Regions from separate parts of the Allohahella marinimesophila genome, predicted to be linked through region 1. Evidence: predicted binding sites of a transcription regulator. Region 1 holds the regulator's gene; each other region holds the start of a gene.

Region 1 (5,931 bases):
TGACTATGGCCAGGCCCAGACCCGTGCCACCGGTGCCCGTGTGCCGTGATGGATCGGCACGGTAGAAGCGTTCGGTCAGCCGCGGAATATGGATGCTGTCGATGCCTATGCCGGTGTCTGTAACGCTCAGCACCGCATGGCGTTTGGTCAAATGCCACCGGATATCGATACATTTACCCTCGGGCGTGTATTTGACGGCGTTGAGTACCAGGTTCGAGAATGCGCTGTGAAGCTGGGTTTCGTTACCGTACAACCTGGCATCGCTCTCCACCGCCAGGCTTATCTTCAGCACCTTGTCTCCGGCTACCACCTTCGCCGAATCGAGAATACGCAGGAGCAGGTCATGCATGTTCACTGGCAGTTGACGAATTTCGCCGCCTTCATTCTCGATTTTCGACAGCAGCAGCAGGTCGGTCACCAGTGCCTCCATACGTCGTGCCTGGGTCTGCATCTGTGAGAGCGCACGTTGCCGGCGAGGGGCAAGATCGGCCCCGGTATCGATGAGCGTTTCGAGATATCCGCTGATAACGGTGAGGGGTGTCCTGAGTTCATGCGACACATTCGAGATGAACACCTGGCGTACACTTTCAAGTTGCTTGAGCTGGGTCACATCCTGAATCACGATCAGCCGGTCGTCTTCACCGAAGAGGGTGATGTGCACCTTCAGCTGCATCTGTGGTTTTTTGGGTGCGCTGAGCAACAAGGGATCGTCGTAGGCTTTTGAAAAGAAATACTGCTTGAAGCTGGGGTCCCTGACCAGATAGTGAATGGTCTGGCCGGTATCGTTTGGCTTGCGAAGGCCAAGCATGTCTGCCGCAGCGCTGTTCCACCAGTCCATGACACCGTCGCTGTTGGTCAGAATGACCCCGTCTTTCAGGGCATTGGTGGACTGCTGGATACGATTGAGCAGGGCCTGTAATCGGGCCTGCGCTTTGGAGTGTTCGGCCTGAAGGCGAAGGATCGAGTCGAAAATCCGACCCCAGAGGCCGTGACTTTCAGGAGGCTCGGATTCACCTGGCTGCTGAAGCCAGCTAGCCAGGCGATACACCTGGCGCAAGCTCCAGAGCAAGTAGAGCACTATTGCAGCGAAGGTCAGTGCCAAAGGCTGCCCGATGAGCAGGCCCAGTGGCAGGATGACCAGGAAAAAAATGACCAGAGGCTGAACGATCAGCTCAGAAATTTTCAATCGTTACTACCCATAGCCATCGCTGTCCTCATGCCGCCTTTGTCGAGAAGCGATAGCCTGTGCCGCGAACCGTCTGTATCAGTGAATAGTGGTTGGGTTCAAGGGCCTTGCGAAGTCGTCTGATATGCACATCGACCGTGCGTTCCTCGACATACACATTGCCACCCCAGACCTGGTCCAGCAGCTGGCCACGGGTATACACGCGCTCCTGGTGCGTCATGAAGAACTGCAGGAGCTTGTATTCGGTTGGCCCCATCGCAACAGCCTGATCATTGATCGTCACCCGGTGACAGACCGGATCGAGCTTGAGATCATTGATCTCGATCGGAGTTTCCATGCCAGCCACAACGGTGCGGCGCAGTACCGCCTTCAGACGTGCTACCAGCTCACGAGGAGAAAAAGGCTTGGTGATGTAATCATCCGCACCAACTTCCAGCCCCTGAACCTTGTTATCCTCTTCGGTCTTGGCGGTGAGTATGATCAGGGGAATGTCCGCCGTTCCCCCGTCCCGTTTCAACCGGCGCGCAAATTCGATACCGCTCGTTCCAGGCAACATCCAGTCGAGCAGGATGATGTCCGGCCGATGGTCCACGATAATACTATGGGCCTCAGCAGCATCGCCGGCTTCCCAGTAACCGTAATCGGCCATTTCAAGTGCAACAGCAATCATCTCTCGAATTGCAGGTTCGTCGTCGACAATCAGAACATTCTTGTTTGGCATTCCTCGCTCCAGTCAGGCAAAGCAGCTGGGGACCATTACAGCGAGGAAGTATGACACTTTAATGACAGATGCGCCCGTCAGGTGCTGAAACATGGAAAATCATTGCCGTGATCAGCTGAGTGCCACTAGTGTTCCAGCAAAAATAGCGAGACCGACAAAATTATTGTTTTTGAAGGCCTTGAGACACATGTCCCGTTCCCGATAACGTATTAGATGCTGCTGATACACGAACAGGGTGGCCGCGATCACTACCGCGAGGAAATAGGCGGCGCCGAGCGCATTGGTGACACCAATGATGATCCAGACAAGCACGCAGAACGATTGCAGGGCGGCGATGATCATCTTGTCTGCTTCAGCAAACAACACCGCCGTCGACTTCACGCCAATGCGAAGATCATCGTTCCGATCCACCATGGCATATTCTGTATCGTAGGCGACCGTCCAGATGATGTTGCCCAACATGAGCCAGATAGCAGTTTCACCGACAGGGACGCCTTCTGCAGTGAAAGCCATGGGTATGCCAAACGAGAAAGCGATGCCAAGCACCACCTGGGGAAAATGGGTGTAACGCTTCATGAAGGGATACAGCATGGCGACTCCGAGCGCGCCAAAAGCCAGCTTGATGGTGGCTGGGTTGGTCAGGAGCACGAGCAGAAACGCCAGCGCAATGAGCGCGAGGAAGCAGGCCCAGGCGTGATAGCTCGTCAACCGACCTGTGGCCAGAGGGCGTTCTGTCGTGCGCGCCACGTGGCCATCAATGTTGCGATCCGCAAAATCGTTGATGACACAGCCTGCAGATCGCATCAGCGCGACGCCTGCCGTGAAAATCAGGATGTTGGCCAGGGTTGGCTGCCCGTCGCCAGCGAGCCAAAGGGCTGTCAGAGTGGGCCAGAGCAACAGCAGGATCCCCACTGGCTTGTCCAGGCGCATAAGCTGAACAAAGGCCAGGGCCTTGTCACGATTCACAGACGGCTACTCCTCTGTTGTGCAAAAGTTGAAATCCCCGGCGAAGAACTCGGCTACTAAAATAGGTTTCTGGTTCGGGAAAAACAAGGACCTGCGAGCGTGTAGCCTCTCCGATCCTGGCATCGACGTACGGACCTGGGCTACTTCGATGTCGCCTCGTGCCACGCCGCAGCCGCTGAACAACACATCGGCCAACGGTCTTTCATTCAGCGTGAGCAAACGACGATTGCTACCGGCCAGGCTGCTCCAGGGAATGACGGTTCGAGCATAGACGGCTGCGTGACCATCGCAGCAGAGGATGACCTCCCTGACGATGGCCGTATGCACCCGCACATTGCAGGCGCTGGCAAAGATACGGCGCTCATGGTTATAGATACTTCGGGTTTCGGAGGCGAGCCTGATCACCCTGAACGTTTCGGCGCGACGCTTGAGTCTTGCCGTCAGTGAGCCCCGGTCCAGCAACCATCGTAATTCATCGGGGTAGCGATTCCGGTTCGTGATTTGCTGGCCCTGTCGCCAGCGAACGCCAGCGAGGGCCAGCGGAAGAGATGTCGTCAGTTGCAAGTTTCGGCCCCGGAAACAGCGTTAGAGATCGTCCGGATGCACCGCATGGATGCCGCCCGTATTTCGCCAGTAGCCACGATAATCCATACCCGAGCCGAATACATAGCGGTCTGGCACCTGCAGGCCAGTAAAATCACAGCGCTGCCCTGGAAAGGCCTTGCGGTCGTGAGTCTTGTCGACCAGAACAGCGGTATAGACGGCCTGAGCTCCAAGCTCCTGAAGATGTCTCTCCACTTCAGCGAGGGTATGTCCTTCATCGAGAATGTCATCGATAACAACTACGGTGCGATCTTTCACATCCTGCTGCGGCGGCACTTTCCACTGCAGGGTGTCGCCCGAGGTGGTATTGCGATAGCGGGTGGCATGGAGATAGCTGATTTCGAGTGGAAAATCGAGATGTGCGGCCAGTCGGCCAACGAAGACGACAGCGCCGGTCATGACGGTCATCAGCAGCGGGTTACTGTTCGCCAACTCTGCGGTCATCTCGGCAGCAACCCGGACGATAGCCTGTTCGGTTTCGTCGAAAGTAAAAAGACACTCCGCCCTCTGACGTATTGCCATGAAGTGTTCAAGATCTGTCATGATGTGGGCCTGTCGATTGATGTCGAAAACGACGGATTTAAAATGTAGGATTGTCCTACGATTTCGTCCGGGTCTTCTCTGCCTGTCCTGGCTCGGGGCAGTGTAACCAGAGTCACCGGTTAAATACATGATGAAAGCCAACCCTGAATTGAAGAGGGAATGGCAAGTACGGGAGAAACCATGCGTAAGTGGCAGTGTGTCGTATGTGGATTGGTCTACGACGAGGCTGAAGGCTGGCCAGATGACGGAATAGCGCCGGGCACAACCTGGGAAAATGTGCCGGAGGACTGGATTTGTCCTGACTGCGGCGTTGGAAAGGAAGATTTCGAGATGGTGGAAATGTGAACGACCTGCAACGCCAGCAAAGCCCGAGTGACAAGCCGTTGGTGGTGATCGGTAGCGGCCTTGCCGGCTATACCTTTATCCGCGAATTCAGAAAGCTGGATGCCGACAGAAAGATTCTTCTTCTGACCGCAGATGATGGCCATTCCTATTCGAAACCTCTGCTCTCAACTGGCTTTGCGAAGGGTAAGAATGCGGAACATCTATCCATGGCCGATGCCGGCAAGATGGCTAGCCAGCTCGACATAGACATCCGTACGCATACCCGGGTCACTGCCATCGATCCGGAAGCTCGGCGTCTGGACGCAGGTTTCGAAGGCAGCAGCTCATCGGCTGGTGAGACCATTGAATTCACCGAGTTGGTCTTGGCGCTCGGTGCTGAAGTCGTACGTCCGCCTCTGTCAGGATCGGCGGCCGATGAGGTCCTGAGTGTCAACAGTCTCATGGATTATCGCCGTTTTCGCGAGCGGCTCGTGACTGTGGCGCAACAGCGATGTGCGGAGGGAGCTGTCGATCGGCCCATAAGAATCGTCATCATGGGGTCGGGCCTGATTGGTTGTGAATTCGCAAATGATCTGCTGGCTTCAGTAGACACGAAGTTTACCGTCGATGTGATTTCCCCGGATAGCCGGCCTCTGCAGCGCGCCTTGCCAGAGCAGGTGTCATTGGCGCTTGGGCAAGGCCTGGAAGAGGCTGGGGCACGCTTTCACTGGCAAAGTACAGTCGGTTCGGTGGACCATGTCAGCGAGGCTTCTGCCGGTGGAGGGTCAGCATACTTGGTCTCTGTCGACGGCGGCGAACTGCGCACGCTGCAAGCCGATGTGGTGCTGAGCGCTACCGGGCTTCGGCCACACTCCGCATTGGCCGCGGCAGCCGGGCTGGAGGTCAGTCGAGGTATTGTGGTGGATCGGCAACTGCGAACGTCAAAGGCCGATATTTTTGCGTTGGGCGATTGTGCCGAGGTTGACGGCCACCTGTTGCTGTACGTGCAACCGTTGATGCAGTGCGCGCGTCTGTTGGCCGCCAACCTGGCCGGGGGGCATAACGCCGACCTCAGTTACCAGGCCATGCCGGTTATCGTCAAGACGCCGGCCTGTCCACTGGTGCTGGCGCCGCCCCCTGAAGGGCTGGCTGGTGAGTGGACGGTGGCCGAGGCCGACAGGCTTGATGTGAGGGCACTGTTTCACGACACCGAGGGGAGTCTGCGAGGTTTCGCCCTCAGTGGGCGTCATGTCATTGAGAAGCAGACACTGCTGCGGGACCTGCCCCCGCTCCTTGCCTGACGAGCACTTCGATTCGGCGATTGAAGCGCCTCGCATCTGCGGTGTCATTAGCCGCGAGGGGGGCATCCTCGCCGAGGCCTTCTACCTGAATCCGGGCTTTGGCTATACCGGCCTCGCGGCCAACGAAGTCAGCGACGGCCTGAGCCCGTTCGAGCGACAGTCGCCTGTTGTGGTTGGCTCCACCGCTGCTATCAGTATGGCCTGAGAACACCAGCTCACTGGTAGGGAACTGTTCGATGGCATCGATGAGCTTGTTGAGAAGATTCAGGTTGCTACTGTCGAGAATG
Region 2 (5,931 bases), on a different contig from region 1:
CACGCGCCGGGTAATTCTTCTCAACCACAAAGTCGATGGCCTTGAGCAAGTCGTCCAGTGCTGGCCGCGCAAAAGGCATGCTCTGGATCGATGAGGCATAGATCGTGTTGTCGGGTCGGACCAGATGCAGAGCGGGCTCGCTGAAACGGTCGGGTTCCTTGTCGCTGACAGCCTCTGAAATATAAAGATCCCAACCTCTCGCGGCCGCTTCGGTGAGTCCATAGCCGACCGTCAGCGCCTCCAGCCCCCAGTCCTTCACACTCTGCTCGGCGCGCTCCTTGTCATCCATCGACACGGCAATGACGTTGACGCCACGATTCCTGAAGTCGCCCAAATTTTTTTCCAGTGTCTGCAGGTAGGTCTTGCACACGGGGCAATGCATTCCCCGGTAGAACACCAGCAGGGTAAAAGTGTCCGGTGTCTGATCGGCAAGGGACCACGACTGGCCACCAACGGTATCCAGGTTCAGCTCGATGGCTTGCATGCGCGGTTGGGTCATCTCGTTCTCCTTGTTCAGGGTTCAGGTGATACCTTCTGCATACGTGGGGCGGAAACAATGGTAGCAATCCCCGAGTTAACTACCACCTGTCATCTTTCTGTTACTTAAGGTCGCCAGACTGTGCTGCTCGTGCCTCAGCGGCAAGACCAGAAACAATACACAGGCAGTCACCATGAAACAGACCTTCCACCCAGCACTGCGGCCACTCACCGTCGCTGTTCTTTTAGCGCAGACCTTTGGTGTCTCTGCAGCCGATGACCTCTATATCTCGGAATATATCGAGGGCTCGAGCAATAACAAGGCGCTCGAAATCGCCAATACCACCGGCGCAGACATCGATCTGGCTGCCTATGAAGTGCAGTACTTCTTCAATGGCTCACTCACAGCAGGCACGACGCTCAATCTGACCGGCACCGTACCTGCCGGTGAGGTCTACGTGGTGGCTTCGTCAGCAGCCAACGACACAATTCTGGGCCAGGCTGATTTCACCAGCGGCTCCAGCTTTTATAACGGCGATGATGCCATCACCTTGCTCAATGGCGGCGTTGTCGTGGACTCGATCGGCCAGATCGGTACGGATCCCGGCAGTCAATGGGGCGATTCGAACAATGGCACCCAGAACCAGACGCTACGTCGAAAGAGCAATGTTACAGCTGGCGACACCAATGCCGACGATGCGTTTGATCCATCCCTCGAATGGGATGCGTTTCCCCAGGATACGTTCGACGGTCTGGGCAGCCTCGATGGCGCGAATCCGGGCGATGGCGATGGCGACGACGGCGATACAGGTGGCGTAGCCGCTGGACAGTGTGGCGAGACGGCTACATTCATTCACGTGGTTCAGGGCAGTGGCAACAGTTCACCACTTGTCGATAGCGCTGTCATTGTTGAAGGTCTTGTCACCGCCGTTCGTGAAGACGGCTTCTTCATTCAGGAAGAAGTCGCTGACGAAGATGGCGACCCTGCCACTTCTGAAGGCCTCTTCATCGTCTCGGCCGAGGCGCCAGTTGTTGGCAATATCGCACGCGTGGCCGGCTCTGTAGGCGAATTCTTCGGCCGTACCCAACTGGCTGATGTCAGTGATATCGTTGACTGTGCAGTCACGGCAGAGGCAAGCTCAACATTGATTTCTCTGCCGCTTCAGGCCGGAGCAGATCTGGAGTCTCTCGAAGGCATGCAAGTTCGCGTGGCGGATCTGAAAATAAGCGATGTAAACGATCTCTGGCGTTTCGGTGAAGTGGGTCTGAGCAACGAGATCAAGCGTCAGCCAACGGATGTGTATGCACCGGGCACCAGCGAGTACGAAGCCCTCGTCGCGGCCAATGCGGAAAATCAGGTCTACCTGGAAGACACCAGCGCAGCCAGCTTTCCACCGGAGCTCAGTTTCTATACGCAGTTCAGCTACAGCAACACGATCAGAATTGGCGATATCGTTTCTGCAGCGGGTCCGCTGAATTTCAGCTTCGGCAAATACAAGATCAACCCCACTGAACCCGTCGTAGTCATCGGTACTCGTGAAGCGCTGCCAGAACTTCAGTCAGGCAATCTGACCATCGCGAGCTTCAACGTGCTCAACTACTTCAATGGTGAAGTGCAGGCCGATGGTACCGTGTCCTTCGACTACTCGGCGAATCGTGGCGCCAGTAGTCCTGAAGCCTTTGAGTTGCAGCAGGCGCGTATCGTCGATGCCATCCGAAAACTCGATGCGGATGTCATCGGTCTGATGGAAATCGAGAACGATGGTTACGACCAGTCGAGTGCCATTCAGTCGCTCGTCGATGCCGTCAATGCCGATATCCCCGAAGCGGAGCAGTTCGCTTTCGTGGCTACCGCTGATGGGGGCCTGCTGGGCACTGATGCGATAGCGGTCGGCTTGCTGTATCGGCCTGCTGTCGTGACACCTGATGGTATTGCAAAAGAGGTCCCGATGCCGATTCAGACCCTTGAAAACGGCAATCTGGTACAGATGCGAACGGCGCTTCTGCAGAGCTTCAGTCATGTCGACACCGAAGAGCGTTTCGCAGTGGCCGTCAATCACTTCAAGTCGAAGGGCTCGCAGTGTCTCGAAGATGGCGCGTCACCTACCTTGATCGACACGGCTCAGGGCAGCTGTAACGCGCTGAGAGTGTCTGCAGCGATCACGCTTGGCGAAGCGATGACATCCGCTGACCTGCCAGAGCGGCTCATGATTCTGGGCGATCTCAATGCCTACAGTGCAGAAGACCCAATCGCGATACTGACCGAATATGATCCTGCGGAGCGGGGTTACACCATCAAGACTGCTATGAATACTGCAGCTGACGGTGGCGCATCGGTCGAAGTGACAGAGACTTTCGGCTACACGAATGTTGCCGAGCAGTTCGACCCGAATGGCTTCTCGTACTGGTTCTTCGGTAGCGGTCAGGTAGGCAGTCTCGACCATATTCTGGTGAACGACGCGATGCTCGACGATATCGTCGATGCAACGCACTGGAATATCAATGCGCCTGAGCCCTATCAGCTGCAGTACGACCAGGCCCTGCGATTCTACCCTGACTCAGAAGGCTACAGCTTCACGGAAGTCGGGCCATATCGCAGTTCGGACCACGACCCCTTCCTGGTGTCCCTGAATCTGGAAGCGGCTGCACCAGCCACGCCAGTCGGCGACTTCAACAAGGACGGTCGTATCACCGGCAAGGATCTCGCTGCGCTCATTGGTCAGCTGTATCGCAAGGTCACTGACACCAATGCCCAGTTCGATCTGACTGGTGACGGCAGGATTACGCTGAAAGACTTCTTTGCCTTCCTGCGTCTGCTTCGCTAACAGTTCGCTGTATCAACACTGTAATTAAAAGCCTCTTCGGAGGCTTTTGTGTGTGCGTCATGGAATCGTCATGAAGGTGCAACAAAACCGTCACAGCGCGTCCGCACACTCTGCGCTTTAGCAGATCATAAGGTTTGCGCAAGGTCTTTACGGAGTAGACGATGAACTATCTGAATTTCAGAACATTTGGCATGAGCGCACTGCTCGTTGTCGCGCTGAGCGCCTGCAGCGACGACGACGATGACGATAAGCGCCCGGCGCCTGATACCGAAGAAACAGCAGGCTTTACCCTTCAGCTTCTACATATGGCCGATATCGACGGCTCTAACGCCGATGCGCTGGCGAACGTCAGCAGCTTCGCTGCCATCGTGGCTGGCCTCCGCGCCGAATACCCTGAAAAGACCCTGTTCGTCAGTTCAGGCGACAACATCATTCCAGGCTCGCGCTACACGGCCTCAAGTGATGAATCATTTGCTGGCGTGCCTGGTGTAGCCGAACCTGGCAATGGCCGTGCAGATATTGCTTTCCTCAACGCCATGGGTGTGCAGGCTTCTGCCGTAGGCAACCATGACATGGACGCAGGTCCCGGCGAATTTGCGACCCTGTTGCTGGCCGATGGCAACTACCCCGGCACTCAGTTTCCCTACCTGAGTAGCAACCTGGATTTCTCCACTGATAGCAACACTGCGCCACTCGTTGTCGCTGATGGTCAGGCTGCTGATACTATTCCGAACGCGCTGGCAAAATCAGCCGTCATCACCGTTGACGGCGAGCAGATTGGTCTCGTCGGGGCAACGACGCCAACTCAGGAAGTCATCACATCCACAGGTGATGTCACAGTACTGCCAGCCAGTGACGCCATCCCCGAGCTGGCTGCCATCATCCAGAGTTCAGTGGATGCACTGACTGCAGCGGGAATCGACAAGATCATACTGCTGTCGCACATGCAGCAAATCGCGGTTGAAAAGCAACTGGCGACCCTGCTTCGTGACGTCGACATCATTATTGCCGGCGGCTCGAACACGCTTCTGGCTGATGACACCGACCGTCTCCGGGCCGGTGATGTTGCCGCTGATGATTATCCACTGTTCTTCAACTCGGCTGCTGCTCAGCCTGTCGCCCTCGTGAACGTGGATGCAGATTACAAATATCTCGGTCGCCTGGTTGTAGGTTTTGACGCCAATGGTGTCGTGATCGAAGAAAGCATAAATGCTGCGGAAAGCGGAGCCTATGTCGCTGACGCGGAAACTGTCACAGCTGTGAACGGTACAGCGAATGCCACTGTGGACGCTGTCGTCACCGCCGTAAATGATGTGCTGCTGGCGAAAGAAGGCAATATTCTGGGCAACTCCAGCGTATACCTGAATGGTCAGCGTGGTTCGGTGAGAACAGAGGAAACCAATCTCGGTAATCTGACGGCCGACGCCAACCTGTTCTATGCGCGCCTGCAAGATCCGGCTGTCGACATCTCGTTCAAGAATGGTGGCGGTATCCGCTCTGACATCGGTACCTTCTTCTATCCTGCAGGCTCCACGAATCCAGATGACCTGACCTATGTCTCTACGCAGGCTTTCCCGGCTGCAGGCAAGGCAGCTGGCGATATATCACAGTTCGATATCGAGAGCGCACTGGCCTTCAATAACGGTCTCACCCTGATCGATGTCACGGCTCAGGAGCTCAAGGACATATTGGAAACTGCCGTCAGTGAAGTAGAAAACGTAGGCGGCGCCTTTCCACAGATTGGTGGTATGAGCTTCACCTATGATCCATCAGCGATTGCTCAGGTCGTCGATGCGACCACCAGTGCGGTCACAGTGCCCGGGGAGCGTGTCCGCTCACTGATGGTCGGAAACACCGCTGTAGTGACTGATGGTGTCTTGGATACTGGCAAAGGGCCGTTCCGCATGGTCGCGCTCAATTTCCTTGTCAACGGCGGCTTTGGTGTCACGACGGCAAATCCTGCTCGTGTCGACCTGGTGCTCGATGCTGAAGTGCTCACCAGCATCGACATGTCGGCAAACGATCCGGGTGCTGCAGACTTTGCAGCGAGCGGAACTGAGCAGGATGCGCTGGCAGAATACCTGAAAGCGACCTACCCGGATGCCAACTCGCCGTTCTCGATGGCTGACTCGATTGCCGATCCAGCAGTCGTTGATACCAGGATTCAGACAGTTCAGTAACAGATCACTACAAAAGTAGATATCCCGCGCCAGGGCTAGCCCCTGGCGCTTTTCGTTAGCGTTCCCTTGCTGTAAGTCTCCTCGCGCTCACCTGCTTAAATATTGGTTATTGCTACACTTAATGAAACTGGTTTAAGTGTTTTGGCGGTAAGCAAGTGTCGTTTCCAGCACAACTCGTTCACATTGGCTTCAAGACAAGTCGGCTATATGTCGGGCTGCTGCTGTTGGTGTGCCTGAGTTTTAGCTCGCTGGCCTCGGCTGTGACCCCGGTGGTGGACCGTGGGCAAGGCGCTTTCGACCTGAGCGGCCATGTCAGCTATTTCACAGGTGCAAGCTCCGAATTCACAGTGAACGACATGTCGACCGGCAATAACGATGTGTCATGGCAGGCCCACCAGAGCGAGGGTGCGCTCAGTTTGAGATATCAGACTGAACCGGCCTGGGTACGT
Region 3 (5,931 bases), on a different contig from region 1:
CCCGTGCTGATCTGGGGGGCTATTCCACCATTCTTTCTCGGGCGGGCAAAAATGCCGCTGGCGGAAAAGATTCACGACAAGGTGCTATATGCCGACGCCGATATGAACAAGGCCGACTGGATGACGGCTGCCGCGGCAATGGTGGGTATAACAGGTGTCGGGCTGGGCTACTGGTGGGCCGACGCCGTTGCGGCTGCCGCCATTTCCACGTCTATTCTCAGGGATGGCTGGAGCAATCTGAAGCAGGTTGTACTGGATCTGATGGATGAGTCGCCCGAGCAGGTCGACCGTTCGGGTAGCGATGACCTGCCCAGCCAGGTCAGTCGACATCTGAAGCAGATGGCCTGGATCGATGATGCTCAGGTGCGGATGCGTGAAGACGGCCATGTCTACTTTGGCGAGGCCTTCATTCGAATCAATGACGACACACAACTGACCCGAAAACTCCACGAGGCTACGATCAGCTGTCGAAAGCTGAACTGGCGCGTCCATGATATTGTGCTGGTGCCGGTCGTCTCTCTTGATGCGCCTATCGGCACATTAAAGGACGTTGACCGGCCAAGTGGCGAGGATCAAAAGGCGGGCAGTCGGATCAGAGGCCCAGCTGTTTCGCAATGATCTCGTTCATGATCTCACGGGTACCGCCGCCGATTGACAGGATTCGGGAGTCACGATAGAGACGCTCCACCAGTGTCCCACGCATGTAGCCCATGCCACCAAAAATTTGCACGGCTTCGTGCGTGACTGAGTCGGCCGCATCAGTGGCGAGATTCTTGGCCATCGAAATCTCCTTCACCGGGTTCTTGCCGGCCTGAATGAGTTCGGCGGCGTAGTAGGTGTACTGGCGGGCAATTTCCACCTGCGAAGCCATGTCCACCAGCTTGTGCTTCAGCACCTGAAAGCGACTGATCGGTCTGCCGAAAGCCTGCCGTTGCTTCGCATAAGCGAGGGCTTCGTCGTAGGCCAGCTGAGCCGTCATGTAAGCCATGATGGCCAGTGACAGGCGTTCCATCAGAAAGTTCGCCATTATCGCCACGAAGCCTGCGTTTTCGACGCCGATGAGATGGTCGGCAGGCACTAGGCAATCGTCGAAGAACAATTCTGCGGTATCGCTGGCCCACCAGCCCATTTTTTTCAGGTTTTGGCCGCGTGTGAAGCCCGGTGTGTCGCGTTCTACGACAATCAGACTGATGCCGCCATGACCTTCGCCTCCGGTTCGCACGGCCACCGTGTAGTAGTCAGCGCGGATTCCGCTTGTGATGAAGGTCTTGCTGCCGTTGATGCGATAATGATCGCCTTCCCGTACCGCTCGGGTGGCCAGGCTGGCCACATCCGAGCCGCCACCAGCTTCAGTGATCGCCAGCGCGGCAATTTTTCTGCCGGCCAGCACTTCGGGAACGATGCGTTCCTTCAAGGCAGGCTTCGCCCACTTGGCTATGGGCGGTAGTGCAATGTCGAGCGAACCCAGACCAGCTACCAGGCCGCCCGAGCCGGACCGCATGAGTTCTTCGGAGGCTGCGATCTTCATGAAAACGTCATTTTCCCCACTACCACCCCACCGTTCTGCATAGCCAATACCAAGGATGCCAGCCTCACCTGCCGTCTCGTAAAGCTCACGAGGGAATGTACCAGCCTCTTCCCACTCATGGACAAAGGGCAGAATGTGCTGCTGCACGAATCGGTTGACGGTGTGCCTGACCTGGCTGTGGGCGTCATCAAATGGCATGGGGCGGAAGTCCTTCATCGTCGAAACAGGTGAGTCGCAGCTTATCAATCACCCAAAAACCAAGCAAGCGCTTGGTTTGTATTTGCCATGAAAATGTCACATTAACTCAACCGTTCTGTCACTTTCGCTACCTACTCTGGCTCCTCCAATACACTAGATATCGCCCCGTCGGAGCTGTTCATGAGCAAGGCAACCTTTGATCCCAAGACTTATAACCTCAGCGGTAACGAAGCATTTGCGTCGGTACTCGATAAGCATCTGTCCCGCCGCGGCCTCATCAAAGGTGGTCTTGGGGTAGCTGGCCTTTCACTGCTGTCAGGATTCGGCCTGACCGGCTGTAGCGATGACGACAAGTCTTCAGCAGTTCGCGGCACGCTCGGTAGCAGCAGCGAGACGCTTGGCTTCAACTCCATTCCTGGCTCGAAGACCGATGCCGTGGTCGTTCCTGAAGGCTACAATGCCCGCGTGCTTGCGCCGTGGGGCACACCACTGAACAACACTGCTCAGGCGTTTAAGGCTGACGGCACCAACTCTGCATCTGACCAGGAAAATGCGGTCGGCATGCACCATGACGGCATGCATTTCTTCCCCATCGACGGCAGCTCCACAGACGGTTTGCTTGTGATCAACCATGAGTATATCGATGCCAACGCGCTGCACCCCGACGGACCTACCATCGATCCGGTAACAGAGCTGCGTACCAGCGCCGAAGAGATCCGCAAGGAAATCAACGCTCACGGTGTATGCGTCGTTCGTGTGCAGTTGGTCAACGGCGAATGGCAAGTGGTAGAGAACGATCCACTGAACAGACGTTTTACCCACGCTACCGAAATGGATATCGCAGGCCCGCTACGTAACTCTCCAGTGCTCCAGACACGATACTCGCCAGCTGGTGATGTGACCCGCGGCACCTCCAACAACTGTGGGAATGGTGCGACCCCATGGGGCACGTACCTGACCTGTGAAGAGAACTGGCCTGGCTATTTCATGAACTCGGCGTCAAGCCGACCCGCTGACCAGGATCGGCTTGGCCTGCCAGATGACGGTACCCGCTACGGCTGGCACCACCTGGCAGGAGATCCATCAGAAGTGGATCAGGAGTTTGCCCGCTTCGACAACACGCCGACAGGCGCTTCCGCGCTCGAAGATTACCGCAACGAGGCTAATGGTTTTGGCTATACGGTCGAGATCGATCCTTACAATCCGACAGCCAAGGCTGTGAAACGTACTGCCCTGGGCCGCTTCAGACAGGAAAGCCGCAGCTTCGGACCGCTGGTCGAAGGCGAGCCTGTAGTCAGCTATGCCGGTCACGATGCCCAGTTCGAATACATATACAAATTCGTTTCTGATGCGCTGTGGACGGCCGCTGACGCAAACCCCGCTGATCGCCTGGCAACTGGTGCGAAATATATGGATGCGGGCACATTGTATGTGGCGCGTTTCAATGCAGACGGCACAGGTGACTGGTTGCCCTTGACGCTCGATAGTGTCACGACTGATGGCCAGACTTTAGGTAGTCTGTTCGCCACTCAGGCCGATATTATCCTGAATACACCTGGCGCTGCTGATGCCGTAGGTGCCACGCCAATGGATCGACCTGAGTGGGTGGCAGTCGATCCCATCAACGGTACCGTCTACTTCACCCTTACCAATAATACCGATCGTGAAGAGCCCAACTCGCCGAATCCAAGGATCCAGAACGAGTTCGGTCATATCGTTCGCTGGAACGAAGATGGCGTCGACCGCTTCAACTGGGATATCTTTATCTTCGGTTCGCCAGCAGATGGTGACGCTGACACCAACCGGTCCGGTCTCACCGATGCCAACCAGTTCGCGAGCCCAGATGGCCTCATCTTTGATCCGCGCGGCATCATGTGGATTCAGACCGACAACGGCGCCGATGCGGTGACAGAAGAGACCAACGATCAGATGCTGGCGGTCATCCCTTCCAAGCTGCGTGACGGCAATAACGATCAGCGCGTAGTAGACAGCTCGAATCAGAGTGAAGTACGCAGGTTCTTCGTTGGCCCGAACGGCTGTGAAGTAACAGGCCTTGCTTACACGCCTGATTACACGACTTTCTTCGTCAACATCCAGCATCCAGGAAACTGGCCATTCAGCGACAATGCAGCGGAAGTCACGCCAGAGGGCGTCACCGTAAGGCCACGTGCTGCCACAGTGGTTGTACGCAGGAACGATGGCGGACCAATAGGGGTTTGAGTAGGTACTGGTGCTGAAGGCCATCCGGCAGATGCACCAGTTCACAATTTGACCTAATATTCGCCGCGAGTAGCCGGACACCGTTCATACGAAGCCTATACTCAGAATATGATCATATTTCATTCTTGAGGGTTGGCTTTGTTGAACATGTGGAGAAAGCGTTTGAGCGCGGTCGCGCTGCTGTCTGCGCTTCAGTGGCTCACGGCTTGCGGTGGTTCCTCTGCTGGCGGGTCGGATGACCTGTCCGGCTCAACGCCAACCGTTCCCGGCGATGGTTCTGGCAGCAATTCGGCGGTGCCTGTCGATGACAGACAGGTCTCCACCGGCAGCTTTTCAGTCACATCCTCCAGCCCCGCCCGTGACAGCACAAATCGCGCCCTGAACGCTGGCGTGAAAATCCTGTTCAACCAGTCCCTCATAGCCAGCACTGTAACCGGCCAGCATATTCGACTGAGCAACGGTGTCATCCCAGTGATCATTGACCTTCAGTATGAGGCCGGCGAGCGGGAAGTCACCCTCGTGCCAAGTGTGTCGCTAGCAGCTGATACGCGCTATACAGTCAGCCTTTCCGATGGCTTGATGGCGGAGAACGGAGAGTCCATGAAGGCCCACGAGTGGACCTTTCGCACTGCCCCGAACGTGGGTTCGACCAGTCAGAGCACAATTGATGACTGCATGAACAGTACCGATCTTGCGATGCTCGACGCCGTGAACAAGGCGCGTGCGGCGGCCAGGTCCTGCGGTGGCACAAGTCATGGTGCCGTGCCAGCCCTCAGCTGGAGCTGCCAGCTAGATAGTGCAGCCACCAGACATGCCCGTGACATGGTCAACAATAATATCTTCAGCCATACCGGCAGTGACGGGTCGAGCATGAGTGAGCGGATTACCGCCGCTGGCTACAGTTGGAGCGCAGCGGCAGAGAATATAGCTGCGGGACAGAGTAGCGTCGGTACGGCCATGAATGGCTGGCTGGCCAGCGAAGGGCACTGTCGGAATATCATGAGCAGCGGTGTCACGCAGTTGGGAGCCGCCCTTGCCACGGCGGAACCGGGTACTGCAGCGTACAGTCGTTATTGGGTGCAGAATTTCGCGCGTCCCCGACCATAGGGCCAGATAGTCTTCATACGCCTATTCGCGTGTAGACAGTTTAAATGGCGTCGCCCAGGCATGCCGGTGACAGTATTGCTGCCCTTGAGGGACATGCGCCCTTGCTTAGTCGAGTGAAAGGTGTGGCGACCGGCCTTCAGCAGAATTTGAAGAGCTTTCACTATTCAAGGTAGGTAACTCAGTGGGAGGCTCGTCCTGTCCAGCACCCGCTGCAGGACGAAGCTCGAATGCACGCCGCTGACGCCAGGAATTCGGGTGATCTTGTTCAGCAGAAAATCCTGATAGTGGTCCATGTCCGGTATGGCGACCTTGAGCATGTAGTCGGCCTCCTGTCCGGTAATGAGATAGCACTCCTGCACTTCCTCAAGTACCTCGATCTGCTTTACGAACGCCTCGAAACGCTCTGGTGTATGCCTGTCCATGCTGATCAGAATGATGACCGTGAGCGAAAGTCCCAGTTTCTTGCGATCCAGCAGTGTGACCCGACCAAGTATGATCCCGGCTTCTTCGAGCGCCCTTACTCGCCTCAGACAAGGCGAAGCTGAGAGGCCAACCTGTTCTGCGAGCTGCTGGTTGGTCAGGCTGGCATTATCCTGTAATGCCGAAAGAATTCGTCTGTCGATTCGATCGAACTTGTGAATCGTCTTGCCTGGAGTCATAAGTTGCTCGAAATCTCTAGTAATTGGCGATTAATTGCTATGATTTTTAATCATAGACGAACTTTGCAATAAAAAACCGCTACAACTTGGTTATAGTAGGTGCCATCGAACTGGCCGCGAGCTTCCATGAGAGTGAAACGGCCGATGCTTCACAAGAGCATGTATATTCGATAAGGGGCTCCGGCCCCATTTCTTCAAATTCTTCGGAACAGGGATCTC
Region 4 (5,931 bases), on a different contig from region 1:
TGCTCGAGCACCGATATCCTGTGCGGCTGGAGCGCTTCGGCATTCGCGCAGAGTCTGGTGGCGGCGGTCAGCATCAAGGTGGCGATGGTGCCATCCGTGCGATTCGCTTTCTGCAGCGCATGGAAGTGAACCTGCTTGGCAATCGGCGCCGGATAGCCCCGGAGGGCACTCTCGGTGGAGCTCCAGGGGCTTGCGGCCGTAACACACTCTATTCCGCTTCCGAGCCTGAGCGTGCGGTACCGCTGGACGGTCGGGCGCAACTGACGGTGGATGCTGGCGACATGATTGTAATTGAAACCCCTGGTGGTGCCGGATTTGGCAAGGAGAACGCTTAAGTGACAGCAGACAGGCCAGGGCAGCAGACCTTCAGTTGCCAGATCATTACGCTAGATCCCACCATGGAACGGGCGCAAATTCTGCGGGCCGAACTCGAGGCGGCCGGTATTGAAGCCGAGTTCTTTTCTGCAGTGGATGGTCGGCGTGGGTTTCCGGATTTGCGTCCAGACGAGCGGCTGGATCAGGATGCCGCCATGCATTACCGCATGACCCCACTCGGTTCGGCCGAGGTCGGCGCCTACCTCTCACATTTCAGGGCCATTAAAACTGCCTATGACGAGGGCATCGAACAGCTTTGTCTCTTCGAAGATGATGTTCATCTCGAGCCTGCCTTTCACAGTGTGCTCACGGAGCTCCGCGAGCTGCCCGTAGACTTCGAATTCATCCGTTTCATGGCGCTCAAGCGGCAGCCTCGAAAGCTGGTGCGCGGGCTGGCTGGCAGCGAGAACAGTGAGCAGGCCTATTGGCTCACACGCCCACTCAGGGGAACGCTTGGGGGGCAGGGCCTGCTGATCAATCGGCAGGGTATGGAGAAACTGATCAGCTACGGTCGTCGCATCTTCATGCCGATCGACAAGCTCTATGACCACTATTGGGAAACCGGGCTGCACTGTTTCGTGGTCGAGCCTCATATCATCTGGGAAACGGCCAAGCCAACAACGATTCCCAAGCCTGATTTCGAGCCAGTGACGCCACGGTTGAGGGGGAAGCTCAATCGCACCCTTATCAAGATGCAGCGCAGCGTCCATAGACGGCTATATCTCCTGAAGCATCGCGAGGCATTCTTTCCAACCAGCAAGAAACCGCCGGCCTCGATCGGGCGATCGCCTCGAATTCGCTAAGGTCTCTGGGTCAGCCGGGGCCAGAGCTCATAAGCGTCAAGAACGGCCTTGAGTTTGTCGTCGTTACCATCAACTTTGGACTTGTTCGACCGCTTGAGCGCATGGGTCTGCGACTCGGGAATAACGACAAAGCGTGTACCGAACTCCCTCGGATCCTGAATTCGCTGGCATAAGGTGCCGTTCTTGAGGCTCATCGCCTTCAACCAGATGTCATCAGAGGCCGGGCAGAGCGCCATGAACTGTTGTTCGTTGAGCACCTCCTCATCGAAAGCGCCAGGAAAATAAAGCACGCCACCGTTTCCAGTCGGAAACACCAGCGCCGAAGGCTCAGCCAGATCGGTCGATTTCTCCCAGGACTTATAAGGCAGCACACCACCTGTGGCGTCGCACAGCATGCGATGGGCTCTGTGGGCATGAATGACATCCGGTCGTGCCAGCCAGGCGCGATACAGCATGTCGACGAAATCGAAGGGATACATGAGATCGTCGTCTGCGGTAATGATCAGGCTGTCGGGATATTTCTGAAAGGTATGAAAGAATTTCTTGTAGGGGCCGAGGTCACGCTCGCAGAACAGGACTTCAAGCCCACGACTCTTCTGCAGGTGTAGAATCTCAGGGAGATTCGACTCAGTGACATCGGCCTCGGATACACACAGCACGATACGGTCCGGCTTCAGCGACTGCTGCATCAGGCTTTCGATGGTCAAATAGACATTGCCTATCCGTTTGTCGAAGGTAGTGAGTGAGACCACGATATCGTGCGGCTTGGCATTGCCGACCCCAGATCGCCTGGTCTTGATGGCTTCAAGAGTCAGCTGAGCACTCAGAATCTGCTGTCGCAGACGAAGACTCTCCGCCTGTGTGTCTCGAAGACGCCGTTGACGCCGCAGCGTCTTAAACATCCTTTACATCTGGTTCTGCTGTTGGCGCTTCCGCTTTCTTCACGCGAATCGCTCGTCCGTCCACCGTGAAACCATTCAGACGCTGTATGGCTGCCTTGGCATCCCCGACCTTCGGCATTTCGACAAATCCGAAGCCTTTCGACAGCCCGGTGTCCGCGTCGAGCACCAGGCGACAGGATTGTATGGCGCCGAAGGGTTCGAACAGCTCACGCAGGGCGGCCTCCGTAGTGGCGCGATCGAGATTGCGTACAAGCAGCTTCATGATCAGGGTATCCAGGTAATGACAGTGAGGTCGAGCAGGATTATACCGCTTCCAGCAGGGAAGTTGGGAGTCGCCACGAAGCAGATACGAAGTGGATGGCGAGTCAGTGTCAGCGACCTGTAGCAAAACCGTAACACGGCTCCTTTACCCTTCAACAAGGTACGGGATTCGACCATCCCGGCTACAGACGAGTTCTTCAAATGGACGGGTTGTCGACGCACCGACGACATCACCGGATGCTTTGGCTGATGACACGCTCGATTCATGACCCTTCACGCCCGTTTACGAGGTGCACAATGCCTACTGACAAAGATAGCCACCTGCAGCATATTTCAGCCCGTTTCAATAGCGATCTTGCCGCGATCAGACAGGATTTACTGGCCATGGGGGAAGTGGTCGAACAGCAACTGCAGGACGCTCTGAAAGCCCTGATCAACAATGATGGTGAACTGGGCAAGGCCGTCAAGATGCGCGACAAGGCAGTCGATGCCATGGAACTCGCCATCGATGAAGAGGCTTATCAGCTCATCGTCAGGCGCCAGCCCACGGCCAGCGATCTCCGCCTGGTCATGGCCGTCGTGAAGATGGTAGCTGACATCGAGCGCATCGGTGATGAGGCAAAAAAGATTGCCAAACTGGCCATGGTGCAGGCTCAGGAAGGCAAGAGCTCCAGAGGCTACCTTGAAGTTCGCCATCTCGGCATCCATGTTGGCAGAATGGTGCGCGATGCGCTGGACGCCTTCGCGACCTTCGATATGCAGAAGGCACTTGCCGTCATGAAGGAAGATGATGCAGTCGACAATGAGTATCGCAGCGCTACACGCGCCGTGATGACCTTCATGATGGAAGATCCTCGAAATATCAGTAGCTGCCTCAATGTCATGTGGGTCTTGCGAGCCCTCGAGCGGATTGGCGACCACGCAGGTAATATCTGCGAGCATGTCATTTTCATGGTCGAAGGCACTGACGTACGTCATTCACCCATGGAAGTCGCCGAAAACGTAGTAGAGAACCCTCGATAGTTGATATTCAGGCATCTTTCAAAAAACAAACACGTGCTTTCGCTGGCTTGATCCAAACAGACTGATAGACTGTAACAAAGTTGTCACATATTGCCTTTATCGTGCAGTCATCGGTGAAACAAATCCGAAAAATGAAGTCAAAGTGATAATTGGAGACGCAACGTGATCAAACTTAAAACAGCTCTTACAACTGTGGCACTGGCCGGCGGCATCGCTGCTGTCTCTGCACCTGCCATGGCTCGTGACACCATCAACATCGTAGGTTCGTCCACTGTTTACCCGTTCGCAACCGTCGTTGCCGAGCGCTTTGGTCGTAACACCGATTTCCCGACTCCCAAGCTCGAGTCCACCGGTTCAGGTGGCGGTCTGAAGCTGTTCTGTGAAGGTGTTGGTACTCAGCATCCGGATATCACTAATGCTTCGCGTCGTATGAAGAAGAGCGAATTTGAGAACTGCCAGTCCAAGGGCGTCAAGGCCATCACAGAAGTCCGCATCGGGGCAGATGGTATCGTAATCGCGAACTCTAAAGATGCTGAAAAGATTGATTTGACGCTCAAGCAGGTTTTCCTGGCTCTGGCCAAGGAAGTGCCTAGCGAAGACGGCAAGAAGCTGGTTGCCAATCCTTACCAGAAGTGGAGCGACATCGACTCCAGCCTGCCAGACTATGAAATCAACGTGATGGGTCCGCCGCCGACTTCCGGTACCCGCGATGCATTCGTCGAAATCGCCATGGAAGGTGGCTGTAAGGAATTCGACATGATCGCCAAAATGGAAGACGAGAATGAGGACAAGTTCAAGAGCGTATGTCACAGCATGCGTGAAGACGGTCCCTTCGTCGAAGCTGGCGAAAACGACAACCTGATCGTACAGCGGCTTGCCAAGGATCCTGAAACCCTCGGTATCTTCGGTTACAGCTTCCTGATGGAAAACACTGGCCAGATTCAGGCGGCCACTATCGGCGGCGTGGAACCGACTCCAGAAAACATCTCCAGCGACAAATACCCTGTTGCCCGTTCACTGTGGTTCTACATCAAGAACGCGCACGTGGGTGTAGTTCCAGGTATCAAGGAATATGCTGGCGAGTTCACTAGCGAAGGCGCCTGGGGTGACAATGGTTATCTGGTTGATGTAGGTCTTATCCCGCTCCCACGTGAGCAGCGTATGGAGATAGCCAAGAAAGTTAAGAGCCTGGAGCCAATGACTGGTAACGAGCTGTAAAACTCGATCACTGAGACGTCATGGATGACGACAAGGGGAACGCGGGGCAGCAGGGTCGCGTTCCTTTATTACATTTTGATGAATATTTTTGTGCTGCAAACTGGCAAGATAGACGCCCAGTAAACCTAAAGCCATTAATACAGAGACTGTTATGCAGACGGCCATTCTTCTGCCCCTTGTTCTGATTCTTGCCTTGGTTGCCTATGGACTCGCGTATATGCGATCCCGGGCTGTGGCAGCGCCCCTTGGCGGCATCCGGAATCTCAAGGCTCTACCCTTCTATTATGCGGCGCGCGCAGCGCTCTGGTGTGCCATTCCTGCTCTCCTTGTGTTGGCTATCTGGGCCGGTTTTGAGGGTAAGGTCATCCAGGGTATCGTCATCGCATCTTTACCTCAGGATGCCTGGCCCGATTCTCCCGGGGAGGCCAGCCTGATTCTTTCACAGATCAGCAACGTCGCAGCCGGAAAACTCAATCCGGATTTCGTGCCCGAGCATATTGTCGGAGCGTCGTCGCTGCTGGAAGCCATGCAGGAGCGGAGCGAAATCTTCAAGGCCGTCCTGGTCCTGCTCATAGCCGTGTCAGGTGCGATTTTTGCCTGGACTCGCGTAGCACCTCACATCAATGCCAGATTGAACGTAGAAACGACCCTCCGCCGCATCTTTTTTGTCTGTGCGGCACTGGCGGTCCTGACGACAGCAGGCATTGTCTTTTCGGTGATCCTCGAAACTGTGCGTTTCTTTGGGAAGGTGCCAATTTCTGACTTTCTGTTCAGCACGACCTGGAGCCCTCAGACTGCATTGCGTGCGGATCAGGTCGGTTCAGAGGGCGCATTTGGTGTTATCCCGCTGTTCACGGGCACACTGTTGATTTCGGCTATTGCACTGTTGGTAGCGGTTCCAATTGGACTGATGTCTGCCATCTATCTCTCCGAATACGCTAGCAAGCGTATGCGGTCGACGATCAAGCCAATACTCGAGATGCTGGCAGGCATACCGACGGTGGTGTACGGGTTTTTCGCCGCATTGACTGTTGCGCCGTTCATTCGTGACCTCGCTGAAATGGTAGGTCTGCAAGCCTCTTCCCAAAGTGCGCTAGCTGCCGGTCTGGTCATGGGTATCATGATCGTGCCCTTTGTATCCTCGCTATCGGACGATGTGATCAACGCGGTACCCCAGTCGATGCGAGATGGCTCCCTGGCGTTGGGAGCAACCCAATCAGAAACCATGAAGAAAGTCATTTTCCCTGCGGCGCTTCCGGGCATAATCGGCGGAATTCTACTGGCCGCATCGCGAGCCATTGGCGAAACCATGATTGTGGTCATGGCGGCTGGACTGGCCGCCAATCTGA

Evidence for each region. Region 1 encodes PhoB, which activates phosphate uptake and scavenging genes when phosphate is short. Its sites were predicted from a motif close to TGTCATANNNNTGTCANA; they were not measured.
Region 2: ABD735_RS13770 (bifunctional metallophosphatase/5'-nucleotidase) is a predicted target of PhoB. The motif match lies at 3,358-3,375, and genes of this name have one in related genera.
Region 3: ABD735_RS13740 (PhoX family protein) is a predicted target of PhoB. The motif match lies at 1,810-1,827, and genes of this name have one in related genera.
Region 4: phoU (phosphate signaling complex protein PhoU) is a predicted target of PhoB. The motif match lies at 2,450-2,467, and genes of this name have one in related genera.

The regions. Positions count from the first base shown of each region.
Region 1 is NZ_BAABBO010000014.1:96,707-102,637, reverse strand. It holds gene phoR (phosphate regulon sensor histidine kinase PhoR) at 1-1,186, opposite strand, end outside; gene phoB (phosphate regulon transcriptional regulator PhoB) at 1,215-1,907, opposite strand; gene ubiA (4-hydroxybenzoate octaprenyltransferase) at 2,019-2,873, opposite strand; gene ABD735_RS15490 (chorismate--pyruvate lyase family protein) at 2,880-3,437, opposite strand; gene ABD735_RS15485 (hypoxanthine-guanine phosphoribosyltransferase) at 3,459-4,019, opposite strand; gene ABD735_RS15480 (rubredoxin) at 4,200-4,364, shown strand; gene ABD735_RS15475 (FAD-dependent oxidoreductase) at 4,361-5,644, shown strand; gene ABD735_RS15470 (OmpA family protein) at 5,595-5,931, opposite strand, start outside.
Region 2 is NZ_BAABBO010000011.1:340,982-346,912, forward strand. It holds gene ABD735_RS13760 (peroxiredoxin-like family protein) at 1-499, opposite strand, end outside; gene ABD735_RS13765 (ExeM/NucH family extracellular endonuclease) at 672-3,302, shown strand; gene ABD735_RS13770 (bifunctional metallophosphatase/5'-nucleotidase) at 3,464-5,482, shown strand; gene ABD735_RS13775 (sensor domain-containing diguanylate cyclase) at 5,638-5,931, shown strand, end outside.
Region 3 is NZ_BAABBO010000011.1:333,308-339,238, forward strand. It holds gene ABD735_RS13730 (cation diffusion facilitator family transporter) at 1-618, shown strand, start outside; gene ABD735_RS13735 (acyl-CoA dehydrogenase family protein) at 593-1,726, opposite strand; gene ABD735_RS13740 (PhoX family protein) at 1,907-3,946, shown strand; gene ABD735_RS13745 (CAP domain-containing protein) at 4,109-5,053, shown strand; gene ABD735_RS13750 (Lrp/AsnC family transcriptional regulator) at 5,218-5,712, opposite strand.
Region 4 is NZ_BAABBO010000011.1:261,788-267,718, forward strand. It holds gene ABD735_RS13380 (hydantoinase B/oxoprolinase family protein) at 1-335, shown strand, start outside; gene ABD735_RS13385 (glycosyltransferase family 25 protein) at 336-1,178, shown strand; gene ABD735_RS13390 (hypothetical protein) at 1,175-2,080, opposite strand; gene ABD735_RS13395 (RNA recognition motif domain-containing protein) at 2,073-2,342, opposite strand; gene phoU (phosphate signaling complex protein PhoU) at 2,639-3,364, shown strand; gene ABD735_RS13405 (substrate-binding domain-containing protein) at 3,530-4,582, shown strand; gene pstC (phosphate ABC transporter permease subunit PstC) at 4,734-5,931, shown strand, end outside.